One region of the Maritimimonas sp. 2304DJ26-3 genome, then DNA from elsewhere that is predicted to be linked to it. Evidence: riboswitches for the same ligand, from Rfam matches in the RefSeq annotation. Region 1 holds a riboswitch; the other holds the start of a gene.
What was found. A riboswitch is a leader RNA that binds a small molecule or an ion and turns the genes downstream of it on or off. The one in region 1 is predicted to bind S-adenosylmethionine.
Positions count from the first base shown of each region.

Region 2: linked by a shared signal. The riboswitch ahead of AC1EUV_RS07360 (homocysteine S-methyltransferase family protein) and the one ahead of AC1EUV_RS11455 (O-acetylhomoserine aminocarboxypropyltransferase/cysteine synthase family protein) in region 1 are both predicted to bind S-adenosylmethionine.

Region 1 is NZ_JBWQOK010000003.1:618,744-631,070, reverse strand. Features, by position in the region: gene AC1EUV_RS11480 (HEPN domain-containing protein) at 1-1,399, opposite strand, end outside; gene AC1EUV_RS11475 (phosphoadenosine phosphosulfate reductase domain-containing protein) at 1,403-2,026, opposite strand; gene AC1EUV_RS11470 (RrF2 family transcriptional regulator) at 2,153-2,560, opposite strand; gene AC1EUV_RS11465 (trans-sulfuration enzyme family protein) at 2,576-3,745, opposite strand; gene thrA (bifunctional aspartate kinase/homoserine dehydrogenase I) at 3,750-7,148, opposite strand; gene AC1EUV_RS11455 (O-acetylhomoserine aminocarboxypropyltransferase/cysteine synthase family protein) at 7,161-8,453, opposite strand; SAM riboswitch class I at 8,566-8,679, opposite strand; gene AC1EUV_RS11450 (phosphoenolpyruvate carboxylase) at 8,870-11,377, opposite strand; gene AC1EUV_RS11445 (glutamate synthase subunit beta) at 11,387-12,327, opposite strand, start outside.
Region 2 is NZ_JBWQOK010000002.1:511,758-524,084, reverse strand. Features, by position in the region: gene AC1EUV_RS07390 (head GIN domain-containing protein) at 1-578, shown strand, start outside; gene AC1EUV_RS07385 (hypothetical protein) at 725-1,399, shown strand; gene trxB (thioredoxin-disulfide reductase) at 1,451-2,401, opposite strand; gene AC1EUV_RS07375 (hypothetical protein) at 2,630-3,115, shown strand; gene AC1EUV_RS07370 (aminotransferase class V-fold PLP-dependent enzyme) at 3,460-4,956, opposite strand; gene AC1EUV_RS07365 (protein-disulfide reductase DsbD family protein) at 5,011-7,050, opposite strand; SAM riboswitch class I at 7,279-7,388, shown strand; gene AC1EUV_RS07360 (homocysteine S-methyltransferase family protein) at 7,440-8,447, shown strand; gene metH (methionine synthase) at 8,440-11,103, shown strand; gene metF (methylenetetrahydrofolate reductase [NAD(P)H]) at 11,105-12,061, shown strand; tRNA gene AC1EUV_RS07345 (tRNA-Pro) at 12,095-12,169, opposite strand.

The sequences.
Region 1 (12,327 bases):
TTGTGCGAATTGACATTCCTTGAAAACCAATATTTGCCATATTATGCTGACCACAAGCATTCATGCATCCACTAATCTTAATAACAAGATCATTATTCTCTAAATATTGGGGATATTCAGTTTTAATAATACGTTCTAACTCTTCTGCAATACCCGTACTACTTGCTATTCCTAAATTACAAGTGTCTGTACCCGGGCAAGCGGTAATATCTACGGCTTTATTATACCCCGGATTTGCAAAACCCAATTTTCCTAATTCTAGAAAGAAAAATGGAACTAACTCTTTCTTTACAAATGGAATCACAATATTTTGACGCAGCGACAATCTAATTTCTCCCGCTGCATAATTTTCTACCAAATCTGCGAGTAATCTTGCTTTGTCTGTATAAAAATCTCCTAATAAAACTTTAATACCGATGGCTACAAAACCTTCTTGTTTCTGCTGAATTAGATTTGTTGCTTTCCACAATTCAAAAGCTTTATGATCTTTAATTTCTATTTTAGGAGTTTCTACATGTACGGGAACTGAAGCCTGATAAGCATTTGCATCTATTGCAATAGTTTTAAATTTAATTGCATTTTGTTCTGCTTCTACTAAGGCTTTAAAAGCATCCAAACCAATATCTTTGATTAAGAATTTCATCCTTGCTTTTGCTCTACTCTTGCGCTCTCCATGGCGATCAAAAACACGTAAAACACCTTCCATTACTGGAATTATTTTATCTGATGGTAAAAAATCATATAGAGTATCTGCATGCCTAGGCTGTGAGCCCAATCCACCGCCAAGCATTACTTTAAATCCTCGTATACCATCCTCTATTTTGGCAATGAACCCTAAATCATGCATATACGATAAACCCGTATCTTCATCCGATGATGAAAAAGAAACTTTAAATTTTCTGCCCATTTCTTGACAAATAGGATTTCGTAGGAAAAATTTAAATAATGCATCTGCATATGGCGACACATCAAAAGGTTCGTTAGTATCAATACCTGCCGTTTCACTAGCAGTTACGTTACGAACCGTATTCCCGCATGCTTCCCGAAGCGTAACATCATCACGCTCTAATTCTGCCCATAATTCTGGAGTTCTATTTAAATCTACATAGTGAATTTGAATATCTTGACGCGTGGTAATGTGCAAGCGCCCACGAGAATACTTGTCTGAAACATCGGCAATCCTACGTAATTGCTTACTTAATACTTTACCATATGGTAATTTAATACGAATCATTTGTACTCCATGCTGACGTTGACCATACACACCACGGGCTAAACGAAGGCTACGAAATTTCTCTTCGTCAATTTTCCCGTTATGAAATAGCTCAATTTTATTTGCTAATTCTATAATGTCTTTTTCAATTATTGGATTTTCTATTTCTGTTCTAAAACTTTGCATAATCTATTGTAAATGAATGCCACACTCTCTAGTTTCCAGCGCTTTTACTGGATCAAAATATGTACTGTTCTTTGGTAAATTATTTTCATCCAGGTAAACATCTAAATCATCATCTGTCCAGTAATAAAAAGGACTTACTTTTAAAATACCCTCCTTACTAAAACTCAAGATATCTTTTGAACTTCTAAGTTCAGTTTTTCTAATTCTAATATTTGTAAACCATACTTCTGGTTGGTGTTCCTTTAAAGCTCTTCTAAATGGTTCTAGCTTGACAACTTCTGTAAATTTTGTATGATTTTCATCCTCAATTGTGGGTAATCCGATAGTATATTCGGTATAAGCTTTAGTTTGCAATGGTACATATGTATGCACATTTAATTCATACCTATTCATCAAATAGAAGGCATGATCATATGTTTCTGGAATATTATATCCGGTATCACACCATATGATGTTTATATCTTTATCTTTTCTATAAAAAGTGCTAAGCAATACTGCTGAATACTTACCGAAACTAGTTGTAACTATCTTTTTATCTGATAGTTGCAAAGCCCAATCAATAATTTCATTTGGAGTTTTATCTCTTAATTTTTTATTCCAAAAATCAATATCAATGTTTTCTAACATATAGTTTAATTTTAAAATTTATAAACCTATAGGATTAATAGGATTATTATACAAATGTATATTCTTATTCTTAAAAAACACATAAAGAAATAATAAAATTTACTTAAAATTTTTGCGAATATGATATTACATCAAGTCTAGAAGTGTTCTGTTTCTAAAAATAGCTAAGTTACTATCTCTTACCTCTATCATAAGTCTATTTATAGAACATGATTCTTCATCTAGACAATCATCACACTTCTCGTAGAAATTAAGACTTACACATGGTACTAAAGCTATAGGCCCCTCTAATATCCGAATTACATCAACCATACGAATATCTTTAGGTTTTTTGATAAGATAAACTCCGCCTCCCTTACCTTTTTTTGATCCTAAAAACCCTGATTTACGCAGTGTTAACAAAATACTTTCCAAAAATTTATGAGAGATGTTTTCACTTTCAGCAATTTCGCCCATTGGCACAGGAACACCTTGTTCTCGACGTGCAATAAAAGCCAATGCCTTTAAACCATATTTCGTTTTCTTCGAAAGCATTAAACAAAAATAACATTATATTTTGTTCAACGCATTTTTTAAATCATTAATAATATCATCTACATATTCCAAACCAACCGATACTCTAACCAAACCATCGGTAATACCGACTTCTAGTCTATCCTCTATACTTAACTTACTATGTGTGGTTGATGCTGGATGGGTAACTATTGTTCTAGTATCTCCCAAATTTGCAGATAAAGAACATAATTCTATGGCGTTTAAAAATTTCTGCCCAGCTTCAACCCCGCCCTTTATTTCAAAAGCCACAATATTTCCTCCTAACTTCATTTGGTTTAAAGCAATCTGAAATTGAGGGTGCGATTTTAAAAATGGATACTTCACTAAATTTACATTTGAATGCTCTTCTAAAGATTGTGCTACTTTCAATGCATTGTCGCAATGTCTTTCAACTCTAATACTTAAAGTTTCTAAGCTTTTAGACAATACCCATGCGTTAAACGGAGACATTGCTGGGCCTGTATTTCTTGAAAAAAGATAAATTTCATGGATCAATTCCTTTTTACCAACAGTAATTCCACCTAAAACTCTTCCTTGTCCATCCATTAGCTTCGTAGCCGAGTGAATTACCAAATCAGCTCCAAATTTAATAGGATTCTGAAGATATGGCGTTGCAAAACAATTGTCTACAACAAACAATAGCTTGTGCTTTTTGGCAATTTCTCCGAGCAATTCTAAATCTACAATGTCAACCGCTGGATTGGTAGGCGTCTCTATATATAAAATTTTAGTATTCGGTTTTATTAAACTTTCTATTTTATCAGTTTCATTTACTCTAAAATAACTTGTTTCAATATTCCATTTCGGTAAAAACCTAGTGAATAAACTATGTGTAGAACCAAAAACAGATCTACAAGAAACTATATGATCACCAGCGTTCAATAGCGCTCCAAAAGTTGAAAATACAGCAGCCATGCCAGTAGCAAAGGCATAACCAGCTTCAGCGCTTTCCATGGTAACAACTTTATTTACAAACTCCGTAGTATTAGGGTTCGAAAATCTGCTATATAAATTACGCTCTTTTTCTTCGGCGAAAGATGCTCTCATATCTTCGGCATCATCAAATACAAAACTTGATGTCAGATATAAAGGTGTGGAATGTTCAGAAAACTGCGAACGCTCTGTTTGCGTTCTAATAGCATCTGTTTCAAACTGTTTACTCATAATTTTAATTGTAATTTTTTGCTAATCGTAATATATCTCCAAACACACCTCTAGCGGTTACTTTAGAACCTGCTCCTGCACCTTGAATAACAATAGGTTGCTCTCCATAAGACTCTGTAAATATTTCAAAAATTGCATCTGAACCTTTTAAAGATCCTAAAGGAGCGTCTTTAGGTACAGATACCAATTTCACATCTAAATTCCCTTTTGATTGAAACAAATCTCCTGACAAATCACCAACATATCTTAATACATGATTCTTATCTTGAGATTCTTTCTTGTACCTGAAAAAATCATTCATTTTCTCCAAATCGTCCAGAAAAGATTTCGAAGAAATATCTCTTAATTCAGGGAGAATTAAGTTTTCAATATTAATATCTTCAAATTCATTTTCTAAATCCAATTCTCTTGCTAAGATCAATAACTTCCTAGCAACATCATTACCGTTTAAATCTTCTCTAGGGTCTGGCTCAGTATACCCTTTACCGATAGCTTCTTGTAAAGCTTGCGAAAATGGAATATCGTCTGCAGAAAAGCGATTAAAAATATAACTCAAAGTTCCAGAAAAAACACCTCTAATTTTTGTAATGTTTTCACCTGACTCATGTAATAGGCGTATCGTATCTATCAAAGGTAAACCTGCACCTACATTTGTTTCGTAGAGATAAGTCCTTTTGTAAAACCTCAGTTTTTCACGCAATTCTTTATAAAATGTATGCGAAAGTGTATTTGCTATTTTATTTGACGAAACTAAATCAAAACCAGCTTCAATCAAAGGAATGTAATTTTCAACAAAATCTGAGCTTGCCGTATTATCAATAGCAATTAAATTTTCCAAATGGTGATGTTTCGCAAACGTAATAACTTCTTCTACGCTATTGCTCACTATCCCATTTTTATCGAGGTCAGATTCCCAGTTTGAGGTTGCTCCTTCTTTAGTTAACACTACTTTTTTAGAATTTGCAATGGCGAAAATATTTAGATGAATTTTTCTTCTATCTAAAATAGATTCCGCACTTTCAATAATCTGATTTATTAACGTACCTCCCACTAATCCTTTACCAAAAACAGCAATGTTCACTTTCTTTGCGATACCAAAAACTTGACCGTGAATCACATTTAACGCTTTATGTAATTCATTTTTATTGACTACAAGGCTTACGTTTTTACCTGTAATTGTATTGTTAAATAATAATGGAACTATTTGATTTTTTATCAGAGCATTATAAGACAAATGAAATTTACTCAGGTCTAACCCAATAATTGATATTACTGCTACATTATCTATTATTGATATTTTATTCACATCTTTTGTGTAAAAATCATTTTCAAACTCTTTTTCTAAAGCAACAACTGCTTTTGTTGCTACTTCTTCATCAACCACAAGTCCTATTCCTCTTTCCGATGAACCCTGTGAAATAATACTTACATTAATGTTTTGTGTACTTAGCGCTTTAAAAATTCTTGCATCAACTCCTACTTTACCTAATAAACCTCTTCCTTCAAAATTTATCAAAACAACATTTTCTTGAACAGAAATAGATTTGATTCCATCATTCTTTGGTTTGGATGTAATTAAAGTACCTTCATCATTTGGATTAAATGTGTTAAGTATCCTTAGATTGATATTCTTTTCTAGTAAAGGAATGATCGTTTTCGCATGCAAAATAGTCGCTCCGAAATTGGCTAATTCATTTGCCTCAGAAAATGATAATTCTTTGATTTTTTTTGCATCGGCCACCAAATCGGGGTTCGCGGTGTATATCCCATCTACATGTGTGTAATTCTGTAATTCTTCTGCATCTAAATAGTTAGCAAGTAAAGAAGCTGTATAGTTACTTCCATTTCTACCTAATGTTGTAGTTTCATTTTTTAAATTCGACGCAATAAAACCTGAAACAATATTAACAGTTGTTCCATTAAATTGCTTAAAATGTTTTTTTACATTTTCTTTTGAAATTTCTATAATTGGCTGCGCATTACCAAAATTCTCATCTGTTTTTAACAATGATCTAGCATCAGTTGCTTTTGCGTCGATTCCTTTTTGACGCAGTAATTCAGAAATAGTTTTTATAGCTAATAATTCTCCTTGTGCTAATACTTCATCTTTAATTTTGGTACTAAAATCTTTTAATAAACTTACGCCTTCAAACAGGTTCTCTAAACGAGAAAATTCTGACGAAAAATCTAACAGTGGCGTCAACAAAGTTTGCTCTCTTTTAAACGCGTCCAGCTGCTCTATATACGTTTGATTTTTAGCAGCTTTGTTTAAAATATTTTCTAAAACATCCGTTGCACTTCCTCTAGCGGACACAACTACTGCTATATGCTCTCCATCATTTATCTTATTTTCTATAATAGAGATCACATTATGAATTCCATCATTAGACAATGATTTTCCTCCAAATTTTAAAATCTTCATTCTTTTATTCTTTGAATTTTTATTAAATATGGGTGCAATAATTTTTTCTAATTGCTGATACTCTATTAAAAAAGCATCATGCCCATGTACAGAAGTAATCTCATTGTAGGTAACATTATCGTTCGATAGTGCCAATTGTTTTTGCGTTTCTCTATTTTCTTCTGCCGTAAAAAACAAATCTGAATCAACACCAACTATATGAATGTTTGCTTGGATAGTATCTAAGATGGATGCGCCTTCTTCTAAACCTCTTGTAACATCAATGGTTTTTAATAACTGGTTCATTAATTTATACGCCGAAAGCTGAAAACGTTCCTGTAGTTTTTCACCATGATGCAATAACCAACTTTCAACATTAAAAATTTCCAACTCCTCATTTCTAGATCGCTGAAAACGTTCTTTAAATGATTCTGGAGTTCGATAACATAACATGGCGTGCATACGCGCATCATGAACAGGGTTACTTGAATTTACTAAAAACTGCTCTTGAATTTGACAATTAGCAATAAGCCAATCAGTAGATTTCCAGTCGGTGGCAATTGGAATTAAATGTTTTGCTATTTTCGGCTTTAATACCACCATTTCCCAAGCAATTCCTCCTCCTAATGAGCCTCCAATGATTGCAAATAATTCATTAATTTTTAACTTATGTAAACCCTGTAAAAATATTCCGGCTATATCTCTGGCAACAAATTTTTTATAATTATCAATTACATAACCATCATATCCATTACCTGGAATATTAAAAGATAGCACTGTATACTGTTTTGTATCTATAACCTTATTTTCACCAACAAGTTCTTTCCACCAACCATTTTCTCCAGCTACATTGCTATTTCCTGTTAAGGCATGGTTAATTAATACCACTGGAGCAGTACCCAATTCTTTTCCAAAAAGCTGATAGCTTAATCGAATATTCTCAAATTGAGCATTACTCTCTGTAGTATAATCAATATTAATATGAAATAAATTACTTTTCAATTTTGCGCTAGTTTAGGCAACTACTTCTTTAGAAATATTAGAAAAAATAGCCTTTAAATCAGCCTTTAAGTCCTCAATATTTTCTAACCCTACTGACAATCGAATCAAATCTTGCGAAACTCCCGCATCGTTTTGTTGTTCTTCTGATAATTGTTGGTGTGTTGTACTAGCTGGGTGGATTATTAATGATTTTGTATCACCAATATTTGCTAGCAATGAGAATAACTGGGTTTCATTAGCAATCTTTTTTGCCGCTTCATAACCTCCTTTGGCCCCAAATGTAACAATCCCACTTTGGCCCTTTGGTAAATATTTATCTGATAATGATTTATATTGACTGCTTTCTAATCCTGGATAATTGACCCAAGTCACTTCATCCTGTTGTTCTAACCATTTTGCCAATTCTAGCGCATTTTCACTGTGCTTTTTGATTCTAACTTCTAATGTTTCCAATCCTTGAATAATATTGAAGGCATTTGTTGGACTCAATGCGCCACCAAAATCACGTAATCCTTCTAAAATTAACTTGAATGTATACGATGCCGCCCCTAAAGCCTCATGATATACTAATCCATGGTATCCTGCTGAAGGTTCTGTAAATTCAGGAAACTTTCCGCTCGACCAATCAAAAGTTCCAGCATCTATGATTACACCTCCTAAAGAATTACCTTGACCTCCGATATATTTGGTTAGTGAATGGATAACAATATTAGCTCCGTGTTCTATAGGATTCAAAAGTGCAGGAGTTGCAACCGTATTATCTACTATAAAAGGAACTCTGGCTGTTTTTGCATGCTTTGAAATTTCCTCTAGGTCTAATACATCTAATTTCGGGTTCCCTAAAGATTCAACGAAAAAAGCTCTTGTATTCTCTTGTACTGCTTCAGTAAAATTTTCAGGATTTGAAGCATCAACAAATGTTGTTGTAATACCTAATCTAGGCAACGTAACATTTAATAAATTGTATGTTCCTCCATACAAACTACTAGAAGCAACAATATGATCACCAGCCCTCAATAACGTTAGTAAACCTGTTGAAATAGCAGCAGTCCCAGAGGCAAAAACTACAGCTCCAATACCACCTTCTAAAGCAGCTAAGCGGTCTTGTAGAATTTGATTAGTAGGGTTGTTAAGTCTTGTGTAAATAAAACCTAATTCTTTTAATGAAAAAAGATTAGCCGCATGCTCAGCATCATTAAAAACATACGAGGTTGTTTGATAGATTGGCACCGCTCTTGTGCCGGATGTTTGTTTTACATCGTGTCCTGCGTGCAACGCGTTGGTTGCGAATTTTTGTGTACTCATTTTTCTTACTTTTAAAAATTAATAAATAATCAAAAGTCAAATCCACCATTAGGCGTACTTAATAGAAAAATGTTATAAGAAAATTTAAGAAATTACTAAGAGTAATTTCGTTTGGTTATCTATCTGTAAGCCTAAGCTTAAAGTAGAATTTAGCACCTTCTTTGTATAGAACAAAGGGTTGCTAAGGCTTCAAAGGGTCTAATCCCTCCACCTTTCTTGATAACATTTCAGTAAGTAATTGAACTTTGTGAGTACAAATATTCAATTATTAAAAATTAATATCCAAATTTTTAAACTATTTATTTTAATTTTTATCAATAAGTCATTAAATAATACTCTTAATTCAATAAATCCTAAAAATTACTAACTATACTGATATATAAATATTTTCATTGTGAAAAAATCTATAAAATTAGTTAAGCAGAATTTCTACTTGCATTAATATTTCCATAAAGAGATCTTACAATTAATTTTTTGTAAGCTTTAATAAGATTTGGATCTTTTTCTGATAATAACTTCTGAATAGCGTAATTCTGTACAATTAAAAGTGGTAATACAATTTCTTCTCGTGTTTCAATAGACCTCTTAGATTTCTTTTCGTGTTCCATTAAAGATTCAGAATCAGTAATCTCTAAAATCATTTTTTTAGACAACTCATATTCATCATATAGATATTGCCAAAAGTCTCCAAATTCTTTAATCTCTTTAATGTATGATGTTAACTCAAAATAGCACTTTGTTAAAGACATCATGCTATTATCAATTAATGTTTTAAAGAAGGGAACATTTTTATAAAGTTTCTTAACATCATCTATATTTCCTTCTGATTTGATTTTAGCAATTGCAGTACCAATACCAAAATAGCCTGGAATATTTTGTTTTAACTGGCTCCAAGAACCTACGTAGGATATAGCTCGAAGATCAGAGAGTTTCAACCTTTCATCTGTATTTCGCTTACTAGGTCTACTTCCTATTCTGGCATTTGTATAATACCTAAGCGTTGTCATTTTCTCTATATATGGCAAAAACTTTTTATGATTCTTTAACTCGCCATACTTATTAAAACTTAATTCGCTTAATCTTTCAATAAGAATCCTGTTATCAGAAGAAATTAATGAGTCTTTTCCATGTAAAAAATTATAAAGGCCAGAAGTGATAAGCTGCTCAGCATTAAAGCGAAACTTATCTTTTGTTCCATATGTACTAGTTATTGTTTGCCCTTGTATTGTTAATTGTAATTCATTGTTAGCAATAGAGCTTCCTTGAGAAGCATAAAAACGATGTGTTTTACCACCCCCTCTTGCTGGAGGCCCTCCTCTACCATCAAAAAAAGCTGCTTCAATTTTATACTTATTACATACAGCCGTTAATGTTTCTTTAGATTTGTAGATAGACCAATTCGCCTTTAAGTAGCCACCATCTTTGGTGCCATCTGAGAAACCAAGCATAATGGTTTGTCTATTCTTTCTTTTCTTTAAATGAGCTTTATATTGCTCATTTTCGAATAATTGCGTCATTATATCTTCTGAATTACGCATTCCATTCATAGTTTCAAAAAGAGGGACAATATCAAAATCTAGCATATCATCTTTATGAATCCATCGCATTAACCCAAAAACAAAAAGTACTGAATAAATATCTTCTGAATTACTAATAATATATCTATGGCAGCCTAACTGACCATTTCTATCTTGTAATTCTTTTAGCTGCTCAATGTTTTTTATAGTATCTTTTATAATAGCAGGTGCTTTTGGATTAACTTTAACTTTAACCTTCTTTTTTGTAAGTATTTCTATAAGATCATTCTTAGTCAACTCGCTTAATGATTTTTTTATGAATCCAGCATTTTTCAGAATACAAGTTACAACTTGCTCATGTACATCATGATTTTGACGAATGTCTAAGGAAGCAAAATGATTTTTAAATATGTTAACCTTAAATTGAACTTTTTTTAGCTCATCTAAATGCAAACCTTGATAGTCTTCAATAATATATTTTTTTACTTTATTTAATGCTCTTAAAATTTCTGAATAAGTAATCAGATATTCAGGGTCAAACATTGCTTTGTAGAGTTTCTCTTTTAAATTAAATAATAGTTTATCTACACCTTTAAATGTCATTATTGATGATAATCGTTTTATGTCATGATAATAACATTTCATTAAGGTCATTCGTAAAGCATTAGACACATCCTTTGTACTTTGATATGTTACAAACGGATTACCGTCTCTATCTCCGCATGGCCAAAAACCTAAGGTTACCAATTCAGAATTATCAAATCCATCAATAGTTGAGTTTAAATAATAGTATAAATCACCAAGTGCATTATAATAATAATAGCGACATATATGAAGAATATTATGTGCTTCATCTATAGGTGTTGGACTTTGAGAATTTATTAAAGAAGTTAGACCCAACTGATGCAATAATACATCTATTTTTTCTATATCATTTTTAACTATCTGTTCCCTTAGCCTTCCAATAATATTTAAAACTGCTGGTGTATAAAATTGAGTAGGGTGTGCGGTTAAAACTATACGAACTTTAAAATCGTTTAACTTATCGAGAAGTTCTTGTTTATTAGACTGAATATTGGTTTGAGAAAAAATATCTAAAACACGTAAAAATCCACCATCTTCTAATTCTTTTGGTTTTGAAGAATCTTCTATACTATCAAAAAGTACAATTTGCCTTTCTACGTATTGAACAACACCAAACATAAAAGCCAATTTATCTCCACCAATGGTGTCAGGATGATTCTTAATAAATTCATCTAATATCTTTATTGGAGCAATCCTTTTTTCGAGGCGTTTTTTCGCAAACTCACTCAGTAATGGTAGTAAATGACCTATGTTTTTAGAATCTTGATAAGACAGATTTAAAAACATGCTGTTATATATCTCGTATTTTTTATTGGTATCCATTAATATAAATTAAGCCCCTATTAAATCTCCTTGACCTTTAATAGGCAAATAAGAAGTATTCATTAAATATTCATCAACTGCTTTTGCCGCTTCTCTGCCTTCAGCAATTGCCCAAACTATTAAAGACTGTCCTCTACGCATATCTCCAGCAGTAAAAATATGAGGAACATTGGTTTGATATTTACCATATTCAGCTTTATAATTAGAGCGTTCATCTTTTTCTATACCCAACTTATCAGCCAATGTTGCTTCGGGGCCAATAAAACCTAATGCTAATAAGGCTAGATCGCAAGGCCATGTTTTCTCAGTATTTGGCTTTTCTATTAATTCTGGCCGCTTTCCTGTTTCAATTTTCCACTCAACTTCGACCGTTTTCAAAGCGGTTAACTCACCTTTTTTATTTGTAACAAACTCTTTTGTATTAATTAGCCAATTACGATCGCAACCCTCTTCATGCGAAGAGCTCGTTTTTAATTGCAAAGGCCAGAAAGGCCAAGGAGTTCTCTCACTTCTACCAATCGGTGGTTTAGGCATAATTTCAAAATTAGTTACAGATTTGGCTCCATGTCGATTAGAAGTTCCAACGCAGTCTGAGCCAGTATCTCCTCCTCCAATTACTATAACATGTTTATCTTTTGCGCTAATAACTTCTCCTTCTAGCTCTTCATCATATAATGCTTTGGTCTGTCTAGTTAAAAAATCCATTGCCTGTACAACGCCTTTACTTTCAATACCTTTAACAGGAAGGCTTCTTCGCACAGTTGCTCCCCCACAAAGTACTATTGAATCAAAATTATCCAGATTTTCTACATCATAATTCACCCCAACATTCACATTGGTTTTAAATGTAATTCCTTCTTTTTCAAGAATTTTTACTCTTCTATCTATAATTTCTTTTTCTAATTTAAAGTTCGGAATTCCATAACGAAGTAAGCCTCCAATGGCATCAT
Region 2 (12,327 bases), on a different contig from region 1:
TAAGCAATGGCATCGATGTTATTTTGACAATGGGTAATAGAAGTTCAATTACGCTTGAGGCAGACGAAAATTTGCATGATGTTATTCTTACTGAAGTCGAAGACGGTGTATTAAGAATTTATACTGAAGACAATATCAATATTTGGAGTGCAAAAAGTAAAAAAGTAAATCTAACTACAAAAGATGTAAACGAAATTAAAGTTACCAGTGGTGCAGAATTAATTTCTGAAAATACTATTGAAGGAGAAGATTTAAAAGTAAGTACTACCAGCGGTGCAGATGTAAGGCTAACGGTAGATGTTACTAACTTATCTTGCTCTACAACTAGCGGATCCGATGCTCGATTAAAAGGTAGAGCAGATCATTTTGTGGCAAGATCAACAAGTGGTAGCGGACTTAAAGCATCTGGATTAGAGGCTAAAACCTGTGAGGCTCGTGTTACTAGTGGAGCAGATATTTCTGTAAATGTAACCGAAGAGTTAGATGCAAGTGCTACTAGTGGAGGTGATATAAGATATAAAGGTAACCCTAAAAAAATAAGAAAGAATAGTTCTTCTGGCGGAGACGTTAGAGGTTAAAAATATTTAAAACTGAGTTGTTTTTTCCATTTTTTTGTTAAATGGCGGCTGTCTTGAAAAAGGCAGCCTTTTTTGTATATTAAAATTATCGAATTGTATACTAAATACTAGTAAAACGTAGTTATAATATGATAATTTAATAAAGTATGTTCAAAAAAATTACACTTTTATTTTTAATTGCTACCCTTTCTGGGAAGGCTTTTGCACAAGATTTCAAAGTAAATATCAATAAATTGACTGAAGAGACGCAACAGCTATCTGAATCACCAGACAAAATGCGATTGATATGGTGGATACCTACAGATTTCTGGGAAGCTGTATTTGCACAAGATGCTACCATACCTAAAGAGGAAGCAAGTGCAATGTTAGAAAATTTTGAAAAATATACTATGATCGCTACTATAGATGGTGATATAGAACCAAATGGAAATATTGCATATGTCAGTGAAGAGACTATTTTTGATAAGTTGAGTGTTATTGATGACAAACAACAGGAATTTAATCCTTTAACAGAAGATCAGATTGATATAGATACAAAACGATTAATCACTATAATGAAACCTTTATTGGCAAACATGCTGGGAAAGTTAGGGGAGAATATGCACTTCTTTTTATTTCAGAAAGTTGATAATCCAATGGATAGAATTGTAAACCCTAAGAATAAAGAAAAATTTATTGTTAAGTTAAACAAAGAGCAGTTTGAATGGCAATTACCATTGGGTTCGTTGTTAAAACCTAAAAAATGCCCTGTAGACCAAAAAATACTCGATGGTTCTTGGAAGTTCTGTCCATATCATGGTAAACAATTATTAAAGAGTTAAAATAAAAAAGCCGCTATCAAGCGGCTTCTTATTTTATATAGTAGCTGTGTTTTATCCTTCTAAAGCTGCTAAATAACGTTCTGCATCTAAAGCAGCCATACAGCCAGTACCTGCAGCAGTAATAGCTTGTCTATATTCTTTATCTTGAACATCACCAGATGCAAACACACCAGGTAAATTAGTTTTAGTAGACTTTCCTTTAGTAATTAAATAACCAACATCATCCATATCTAAAACTCCTTTAAATAGATCTGTATTTGGTTTATGTCCAATTGCAATAAATACACCAGTTACAGTTATGTCTTGCTTTTCTTTTGTTTGATTATTCACTACACGAACTCCTTCCACAACAGTGTCGCCTAAGACTTCATCAAGCTCTGTGTTATATAGCACTTCTAAGTTTGGTGTGGCATTCACTCTGTGCTGCATAGCTTTTGAAGCACGCATTTCATCTCTACGAACAAGCATTGTTACTTTAGTACATAGCTTAGATAAAAAAGTAGCTTCTTCAGCAGCTGTATCACCACCTCCAACAACTACTACATCTTGACCTTTGTAGAAAAAGCCATCACAAGTGGCACATGCAGATACACCACCTCCTTTTAAACGTTCTTCACTTTCTAATCCTAAATATTTTGCTGTTGCACCTGTAGAAATAATCACTGTCTCAGCTTCTAGCTCTTTATTACCATCCACAACCACTTTATGAATTCCACCTACTTTATCGCTTAATTCAACTTTAGTTACTAAACCAAAACGAATGTCAGTATTAAAGCGTAAAGCCTGCTTTTTAAAATCTTCGGTCATTGCCGTTCCGTCAACACCATCAGGATAACCAAGATAGTTATCAACTTCAGTTGTAGTTGTTAGTTGACCTCCAGGCTCTAAACCTGTATACATAACTGGACTTAGATCAGCTCTAGCTGCATATACAGCTGCACTATAACCTGCAGGACCAGAACCTATTATCAAACATTTTATTCTTTCTATTGCTTCAGACATTTTTAAAAATTTTGAGTGGCTAATTTATAGTATTTTTTACTTTTTAAAACTTTACACAATAACTTTTTATAATCTAATTATAAGTTTGAATTATTAGTTAAAACTATCGTTAAAAGTTATTGGTATGCTTAGTCGCAATAATTTAATTTGTTTACAATTAATCTAAGAAAGGCATAATAATTGTAAGCTGTTATTGTTTTAAATAAATATCTAATTAAAATGTTACTTATGAAAAAACTAATTTCTACAGCCGTATTACTTTTTGGTTTTTTAGCCAATACTTTTGCTCAAGAAATATCTTCGCATGCACTAGGCATTAGAACTGGTGATAACGATGGTTTTGGTGTAGAAGTGTCATATCAGAAAAGTATTAAGGATAATAATCGGCTTGAACTGGATTTAGGTTTTAGAGATAATAAAAATTATGATGCATGGAAACTATCGGCTATTTACCAATGGGTTTGGAATATAGATGGTAATTTTAACTGGTATGCAGGTTTTGGTGCCGGTATTGGTAGTTGGGATAACAAAACTAATGCAAATGTAGATGATGGATTGTTTGTAAATGCAGATGGAAATGTGGGTATAGAATATAATTTTGATATCCCTTTATTAATTTCTTTAGACTTTAGACCAGAGTTTGGACTAGTAAATGATTTTGGTGATAATGATCTCGATTTAGATATCGCTTTAGGATTACGATATCAGTTTTAAATAAAAAGCCTGCGCAAGCAGGCTTTCTTTATAATATAGTTATAACTTTTACCAATAAGGTATTTCATGTCCTTGCTTGCATTTTAAAGCAAATGATTTTAATGAATTCCATAAGTTTGTATAACTTATAGATATTTGATCTATTACATTCTTAATTTTATTGACTACTTGCATACCCCTGATTTTTAAACAAATATATAAATATATTTACAATTAATTTACATTAAATTAACGTAAAATTTACATTAAATATTGTTACTGATTAAACTTTAACCACTTAAAAATAAAAATGCCTCTAAAAAATTGGAGGCATTTTGTATACATTATAGTGATGAATTTAGTATTTAGATGTCGAACCAACCTTGTACTTGCTCAATAATTTTTTCATCATTTCCATGGATGAATTCAAATTCATTATTAGTAGGATTATATCTATAATCTACTTTCCATTTTTCAATTTTTTCAACAATTTGTTTTATTGAATCACAGATGTAATGCACTTCAGCGTTGGTGGTTATAGGATGCAGAGATAATCGAACCCAACCTGGTTTAATAGTCAAATCCTTTTTGGCTATACCGTCAGTTATTTCCTTAGAAGAATTTTCATAAATATCAAAGAGGTGATGGCTATAAGTACTGGCACAAGACCAACCGCCTCTTACCTGAATACCAAAACGATCATTTAATAAGCGGACTATTAAATTATAATGAATATTCTCTATACCAAATGATACTGAACCAATTCGTTTTTCATCATTATAACCTAAAAGATACAATCCAGGAATTCTCTTGAGTTCAAGAAAACAAAGATCTAATAACTCTTCCTCGCGTTCAGACATTTTGTCTTCACCCATTTTTTCCTTTAGTTGTATGGCTAAAGCTGTACGCATTACTTGTAAGAATCCTGGAGTACCACCATCTTCCTTCGTTTCTATATCGTCATAATAACCATATTCTCCCCAAGGATTTGTCCATTTTACATTGCCACCTCCTGGTACATCTGGACAACTAGTTTTATATAATTCTTTATTAAAAACCAATACACCACAAGTTCCAGGACCACCTAAAAACTTATGAGGTGAAAAATAAATAGCATCCAAGCGTTCTTCAGGATCTTTAGGATGCATGTTTATTTTTACATAAGGAGCTGAAGCTGCTAAATCTATAAAACAATAACCTCCATGCTGATGCATGATCTTGGCAAGCTGATAATAAGGAGTAATAATTCCAGTGACATTAGAACAACCAGTAAAAGCACCTATTTTAAGAGGTCTATCCTTATATTTTTCTAAAGCTTCTTTAAGCTTATGAGGACAAACTAGTTTATGTTCATTACATTGTAAAATAACTACATCTGCAATGGTTTCCATCCAAGGAACATGATTAGAATGGTGTTCCATATGTGTAATAAAAACTACTGGTCTTTCATTTTCTGGGATAGATATTTTATCCAATACAACATCGGGCCAACGTAAACCCATTACACGTTGTAGACGAGACAACACTCCTGTCATGCCGCTTCCAGCTGTAACTAATACATCATTTTCATTAGCATTTACATGCTTCTTTATGATTTCTCTGGCATGTTTATAGGCATAGGTAGAAGCTTTACCTGTTTCACTAGAAAAAGAATGCGTATTGGCGACCATTGGGCCAATTACTTTTTGCATAGTTTCTTCTATAGGAGCGTACAATCTACCACTAGCTATCCAATCGGCATATAATAAATTCTGCTTTCCATTGATAGATTCAAACGAAGAATTATTTCCAATAATGTGTTCTCTAAATTGCTGAAAGTGAGATTCTAAATCTTTTTTTTGAGCTACAAATTTGGATTCCATTATTTCGGTTAATTTTTAACAAAAATAAAGAATCGTTATTAATTTTAGCTAAATTTAGTTACTGAATATAGCTTGAGTATTGTTTTTAAAATTACCAATTCCTTCTTTTAACCATGCCAAGTAACTTTCTATGTTAGGATCATAAGCTGAATACTCATTTAGATTATCACCATTATGATCTAATAATACATAATATGGTTGAGCATTGGCTTTGTATTTTTTTATCTGAAAATCACTCCACTTGTTACCTATAGATTTGATCTTTTTACCAGTAGTCTCAGAAGTATATTGTTCACTTTCTGGTAATGCTCTTTTGTCGTCTACATATAGAGAAATTAAAACAATATCATTTTTTAAAATATTAAGAATTTTTGGGTCAGACCATACGCGTTCTTCCATTTTACGACAATTTACACAGGCATGACCAGTAAAATCTAATAATACAGGCTTATTTTCTTTTTTGGCATATTCCATTCCCTTATTGTAATCTAGAAATGCGACAATGTTATGCGGTCCATATTTCGCTCCTTCTGGTAGGGATTCTTTAACTCCATTATCACTACTTGAAAATTTCATATAGCCTACGCCATTAGGAGACTCGCTATATTGCATAGGTGGTGGGAAACCACTAATAAATTTAAGTGGTGCTCCCCATAAACCAGGAATTAGATATATTGTAAATGATAAAACGATTAAACCAAAACTTAATCTGCCAACAGATATGTAAGTTAAAGGCGAATCATGAGGAAGTTGAATTTTGCCAAAAAGATAAAGAGTTAAAGCACCAAATATAGCGATCCATATGGCTAAAAATACTTCTCTTTCTAATAAATGCAATTGCAAAACTAAATCTGCATTTGATAAAAATTTAAATGCCAATGCTAATTCAAGAAAACCTAAAACTACTTTTACTGTGTTTAACCATCCACCAGATTTGGGTAATGAATTTAACCATCCCGGGAATGCTGCAAATAATGCGAATGGCAAAGCTATAGCTGATGAAAATCCTAACATACCAACAATTGGAGCAATACCACCTTTTGATGCTGCTTCCACCAGTAAAGTTCCCACTATTGGTCCAGTACATGAAAAGGAAACAATTGCTAATGCCAATGCCATAAAAAATATCCCTATAAGTCCACCTTTGTCTGCCTGCGCATCAACTTTAGTACCCCAAGAACTGGGTAGGGTAAGCTCAAAAGCTCCTAAAAAGGATACTGCAAAGATTACCAGTAATAAAAAGAAAATTAGGTTAAACCAAACATTGGTCGATAAAGCATTCAGCGAATCGGCACCAAAAATAGCCACTACTAAAGAGCCCAATAAAACATAAATTATAATGATAGATAAGCCATAAATAATAGCATTCTTGATACCTGCTGCTCTAGTTTTACTTTGTTTTGTAAAAAAGCTTACAGTCATTGGTATCATGGGAAAAACGCAAGGTGTCAAAAGGGCGGCAAAACCAGAGAAGAACGCAATTAGAAAAATACCTAGAAGGCCTCTACTTTTTTTCTTTTCTTTCTTAGTAATTTTATCCTTCGAGACACTATTATTAATATCACTTTTGGAATTATCATTTGCTACATTACTAACATTTTCAGATGTGTTATTTGAGATGTTTATGTCTGTTGCAGCTTCACCTTGTGCAGAAAAGTTTAATTCAACTTCTGTTGGAGGTAAGCAATTAGAATCATCACAAACCATAAACTCAACTGTTTCAGTAATATCAATTTTATCCTCAGTTAAGAGTTGAATTCGCTGTTTAAAGGAAGCTTTGTCTTCAAAGTATTTAATATTCATTTCGAATACTTTATCAAACTCTTCGTGACCTTCTTCTTCTTTAGTTTTACCAATTAGTTTATACTTTCCTTCAATATCTTTAAAGCTAAATGTGGTAGGTATTGGACCATCTTCGGGAATGCTTTGTGAGTATAAATGCCAACCCTGATCTATAGTGGCTGTTGCAATCAAATCAAATTCTGATTCAGTTATTTTTTCAACAGAAGTTGTCCATTTTACAGGTTCGTAAATTTGTGAAAAAGAGTTTAATGTAACTCCTAAAAGTATAAATAGAATGGATAGTTTTTTCATTTTATAAATAATAATGATGCTAAGATAATCTTCTTAGGCGGTAAACTGAAGTCATCATTACAAATAATGAAACTATAAAGTTGATTTTAAGAAAATTTTGGCTTTAATATTAGACAATCAATATAAATTATTAAGCTATGAGTTTGTAGGGATAATTAAAAAACATTGAAAAAACTTTGATATTAAATTATTTTAATTGAATATTTGTCTTGTTCATTAATTTATTGATTGTTATCACGAAAGGCAGAGGGATTAGACCCAACGAAGCCTTAGCAACCCTTTTCTTTTAAAGTAGGTGCTAAATTCTACAAATTATTTATTAATTTGAAAGATAACCGCTAGTAATATTCTCTTACTTTTCGGATGACATATTGATACAAAATTCAATAATGTCTACCATTTATACAGAAATACAAAAACGAATTCTTATACTCGATGGAGCTATGGGTACTATGCTTCAGCAGTATAATTTTACTGAAGAAGACTTTCGTGGAGAGCGGTTTAAAGATTATCCCACTTCGCTAAAAGGAAATAATGACCTTTTATCTATTACGCAACCCGACGCTATTAAAGAAATTCACCAGAAATATTTTGAAGCAGGCGCAGATATCATAGAAACCAATACATTTTCAGGAACTACAATTGCAATGGCAGATTATCAAATGGAAGATTTAGTCTATGAATTGAATTATCAATCAGCCAAAATAGCAAAAGAGGTGGCTTTGGAGTTTACAAATGTTAACCCTGAAAAACCTCGATTTGTAGCTGGTAGTATTGGTCCAACCAATAGAACGGCTAGTCTTTCGCCAGACGTTAATGATCCTGGTTATAGGGCTGTGACTTTTGATGAATTGCGAATTGCATACAAGCAACAAGTAGAAGCTTTAGTTGATGGTGGTGCAGATATTTTATTGGTAGAAACCATTTTTGATACATTAAATGCAAAAGCCGCTTTATTTGCTATAGAAGAGGTTAAAGATGAAAAGCAAATTGATATTCCAATTATGGTGTCAGGTACTATTACTGATGCATCTGGTAGAACATTGTCTGGTCAAACTGTTGAGGCTTTTTTAATTTCTATTTCTCATATTCCATTATTAAGTGTAGGTTTTAATTGTGCATTAGGTGCAGAACAGTTAAAACCCTATTTACAAAGATTATCTAGAGAATCTAATTTTTATACATCTGCACATCCAAATGCAGGATTGCCAAATGCTTTTGGTGAATATGATGAATCACCAAAAGATATGCAACAATTTATTGAGAGCTATTTAAAAGATGGTCTTATTAATATTATTGGTGGTTGTTGCGGCACTAGTCCTGCACATATTAAGGCAATTGCAGAAGTAGCTTCTACTTATGAACCTAGAAAAATTATAGAAAAGGTAAATGAATAGATACTTAACATTATCAGGTTTAGAGCCATTAGTGGTTACACCCCAAAGTAATTTTATCAATGTGGGTGAGCGTACAAATGTTACGGGTTCTCGTAAATTTCTTCGATTGATTAAAGAGGAAAAATATAATGAAGCACTAGCAGTAGCTCGACATCAAGTGGAAGGAGGCGCGCAGATTTTAGATGTGAATATGGATGAAGGCATGCTAGATGGTGTGCATGCTATGAAAACTTTTCTTAATCTTATTGCGTCCGAACCAGATATTGCTCGTATTCCAATAATGATAGATAGCTCTAAATGGGAGATTATTGAAGCTGGATTACAAGTAGTCCAAGGTAAATCTGTAGTAAATTCTATCAGCCTAAAGGAGGGAGAAGAAGAATTTATTCGGCAAGCAAAATTGATTAAACGGTATGGAGCTGCAACTATTGTTATGGCATTCGATGAAGTAGGGCAAGCTGATAATTACAAACGGCGCATAGAAATTTGTGAACGCTCATATAAAATATTAGTAGACATTGTTCACTTTCCACCTGAGGATATCATTTTTGATCCAAATATTTTTCCTGTGGCTACAGGTATGGAAGAGCATAAAAAAAATGCACTAGATTTTTTTAATGCTACTAAATGGATTCGTGAGAATTTACCTTATGCCAATGTATCTGGTGGTGTAAGTAATGTTTCTTTTTCATTTAGAGGAAATGATATAGTACGCGAAGCAATGCATTCGGCATTTTTATATCATGCGATTCAGCATGGTATGAATATGGGTATAGTTAACCCAACAATGTTAGAGGTATATGATAATATTCCGGAAGATTTATTAGAACATGTAGAAGACGTATTGTTAGATAGAAGAGATGATGCAACAGATCGATTACTAGATTTTGCCGAAACGGTAAAAGGGATTAAAAAGGATGATTCTGTAAAAGCAAAAGAATGGAGGAGTGGTAATTTACAAGATCGCATAACACATAGTTTAGTAAAAGGTATAGATGCACATGTAGTTGAAGATGTTGAAGAAGCAAGACTATCTGTTTCAAGACCTATAGAGGTGATTGAAGGACATTTAATGACGGGTATGAACGTAGTTGGTGATTTATTTGGCAGTGGTAAGATGTTCTTGCCTCAGGTAGTGAAATCGGCGCGTGTTATGAAGAGGGCCGTGGCACATTTACAACCATTTATTGAGGCTGAAAAAGATGGAAAAGCTCAATCGGCTGGTCGCATTCTTATGGCAACTGTTAAAGGTGATGTTCATGATATAGGTAAAAATATTGTGAGCGTTGTTTTAGGATGTAATAATTATGAAATTGTTGATTTGGGTGTAATGGTACCTCCAGAAAAAATAATAGAAGCAGCTAAAAAAGAAAATGTAGATGTTATAGGATTAAGCGGTTTGATTACTCCTTCATTAGATGAAATGGTATACCTCGCTAATGAAATGGATAAACAACAAATGAATATTCCATTGTTAATTGGGGGTGCTACAACATCTAGAGCACATACAGCTGTAAAGATAGCACCGAAATACCAAAATACAGTTGTTCATGTAAATGATGCATCACGCGCTGTAACTGTAGTTGGTAACTTATTACAGGAAAATAATAAGATTTATAAAAGTCAAATCCGAGATGAGTATATTAAGTTTAGAGAGCAGTTTTTAAATAGAAGTAAACAAAAAGAATATGTTTCTATTGAAGAAGCACGCAAAAGAAAGTTCAAAATTGATTGGAATAATTCTAAAATAGCCAAACCAAATAGTTTAGGTATACAAGTCATTGAAGACTTTGATTTAAAAAAATTAGTAGATTTCATTGATTGGAGCCCTTTTTTCCGTTCTTGGGATTTACATGGAAGGTATCCGGCTATTTTTGAAGATGAAGTTGTAGGTAAACAAGCTACAGAACTATATAAGGACGCAAAAGGACTTTTAGATAAAATTGTAACTCAAAAATTACTAAAGGCAAAAGCTATATTCGGATTGTTCCCTGCAAATTCTATAAATGATGATGATATTGAAGTTGAAGTATATAATAAGACGTATAAATTCCTATCGCTGCGACAGCAATTAAAGAAGCGAGAAGGTAAACCAAGCTTTGCTTTAGCTGATTTTATAGCTCCAAAAGACTCAGAATTACAAGATTATATGGGATGTTTTTGTGTTTCGACAGGGTTTGGAACACAAGAACTAGCTGAGCAATTCGAAGTTGATAATGATGACTACAATTCTATTATGGTAAAGGCTTTGGCAGATCGCTTGGCTGAAGCTTTTGCAGAATATTTACATAAAGAAGTACGAACAAAACATTGGGGATACGCATCTGGAGAAAACCTTAATAATGAAGAACTAATTAAAGAAAGTTATAAAGGTATACGTCCGGCACCTGGTTATCCTGCATGTCCAGATCACTTAGAAAAGAAAACCATTTGGAAAGTACTAGATGTAGAAAAACAGATTGGTGTTCAATTAACAGAAAGTTTAGCCATGTGGCCAGCTGCTAGTGTAAGTGGTTATTATTTTGCCAACGAACAAGCTAAATATTTTGGCTTGGGTAAAATTACAGAAGGCCAGTTAGAAGATTATAGAAAAAGACGAGATATAAATATTGATAAGGCCAGAAAATGGTTGAGCCCTAATTTAGTAAACAACTAGCATGAAAGTAACCGAACATATAAAAAAAGCAAACGGAAAAACATTGTTTTCCTTTGAAATACTACCTCCGTTAAAAGGACAAGATATTCAATCAATTTTCGATAATATTGATCCTTTAATGGAATTTAATCCTCCTTTTATTGATGTAACATATCATAGGGAAGAATATACTTTTAAAGAATTAGAGAATGGATTGCTTAAAAAGCAAGTTGTAAAAAAACGTCCAGGTACAGTTGGAATTTGTGCCGCCATCCAAAATAAATATCAAGTAGATGCAATTCCCCATATTTTATGCGGTGGATTTACAAAAGAGGACACAGAAAACTTTTTAATTGACCTTGATTTCTTAGGGATTAATAATGTGGTGGCTTTACGTGGTGACGCAGTTAAAAGTGAAATCTATTTTAAGCCAGAGAAAGAAGGACATCATTTTGCAAGTGACCTAGTAAATCAAATTCAAAAACTAAACAATGGCATATATTTAGATGATGATTTACAAAATACGTCAAAAACAGATTTTTGTATAGGTGTGGCTGGTTACCCAGAAAAACACGCTGAGGCACCAAGTTTTGATAGCGACATACATTTCTTAAAAAAGAAAATTAAAAAAGGTGCTGATTACATTGTTACACAGATGTTTTTTGATAACACAAAATATTTTGAATTTGTTGATAAGTGCAGGTCAGAAGGCATCACTGTCCCGATAATACCAGGATTAAAACCTATTTCAACAAAAAAACAATTGAATTTGATTCCGCATCGATTTAAAGTAGATCTACCAGATGAATTAATAATGGCCGTTGTAAAATGTAAGGACAATAAAGAGGTTAGACAAGTAGGTATTGAATGGAGTATTGCACAGAGTAAAGAACTTATTAAAAACGGAGTTCCTTTTTTACATTACTATTCTATGGGGAAAAGTGATAATATTAAAGCAATTGCCTCAAAGGTATTTTAAGAATATTATTGAAGACTTCGTTAAATCTCTTTGTCGGGGTGAGAGGATTCGAACCTCCGATCTCACGGCCCCCAGCCGTGCACTTTAACCGGACTAAGCTACACCCCGAGAGCTTCCAAAAATATAAAAAGTTACTAAAGAAATGCTTGTTTAATTTAGGAGATATTAACATTCATAACGTCTGAAGTTGCTAACTAAAAAATATCACATTGATATAATTTTAATAGTTTGATTTTTAATGTCTTATATTTGTAATAGCTACCAAG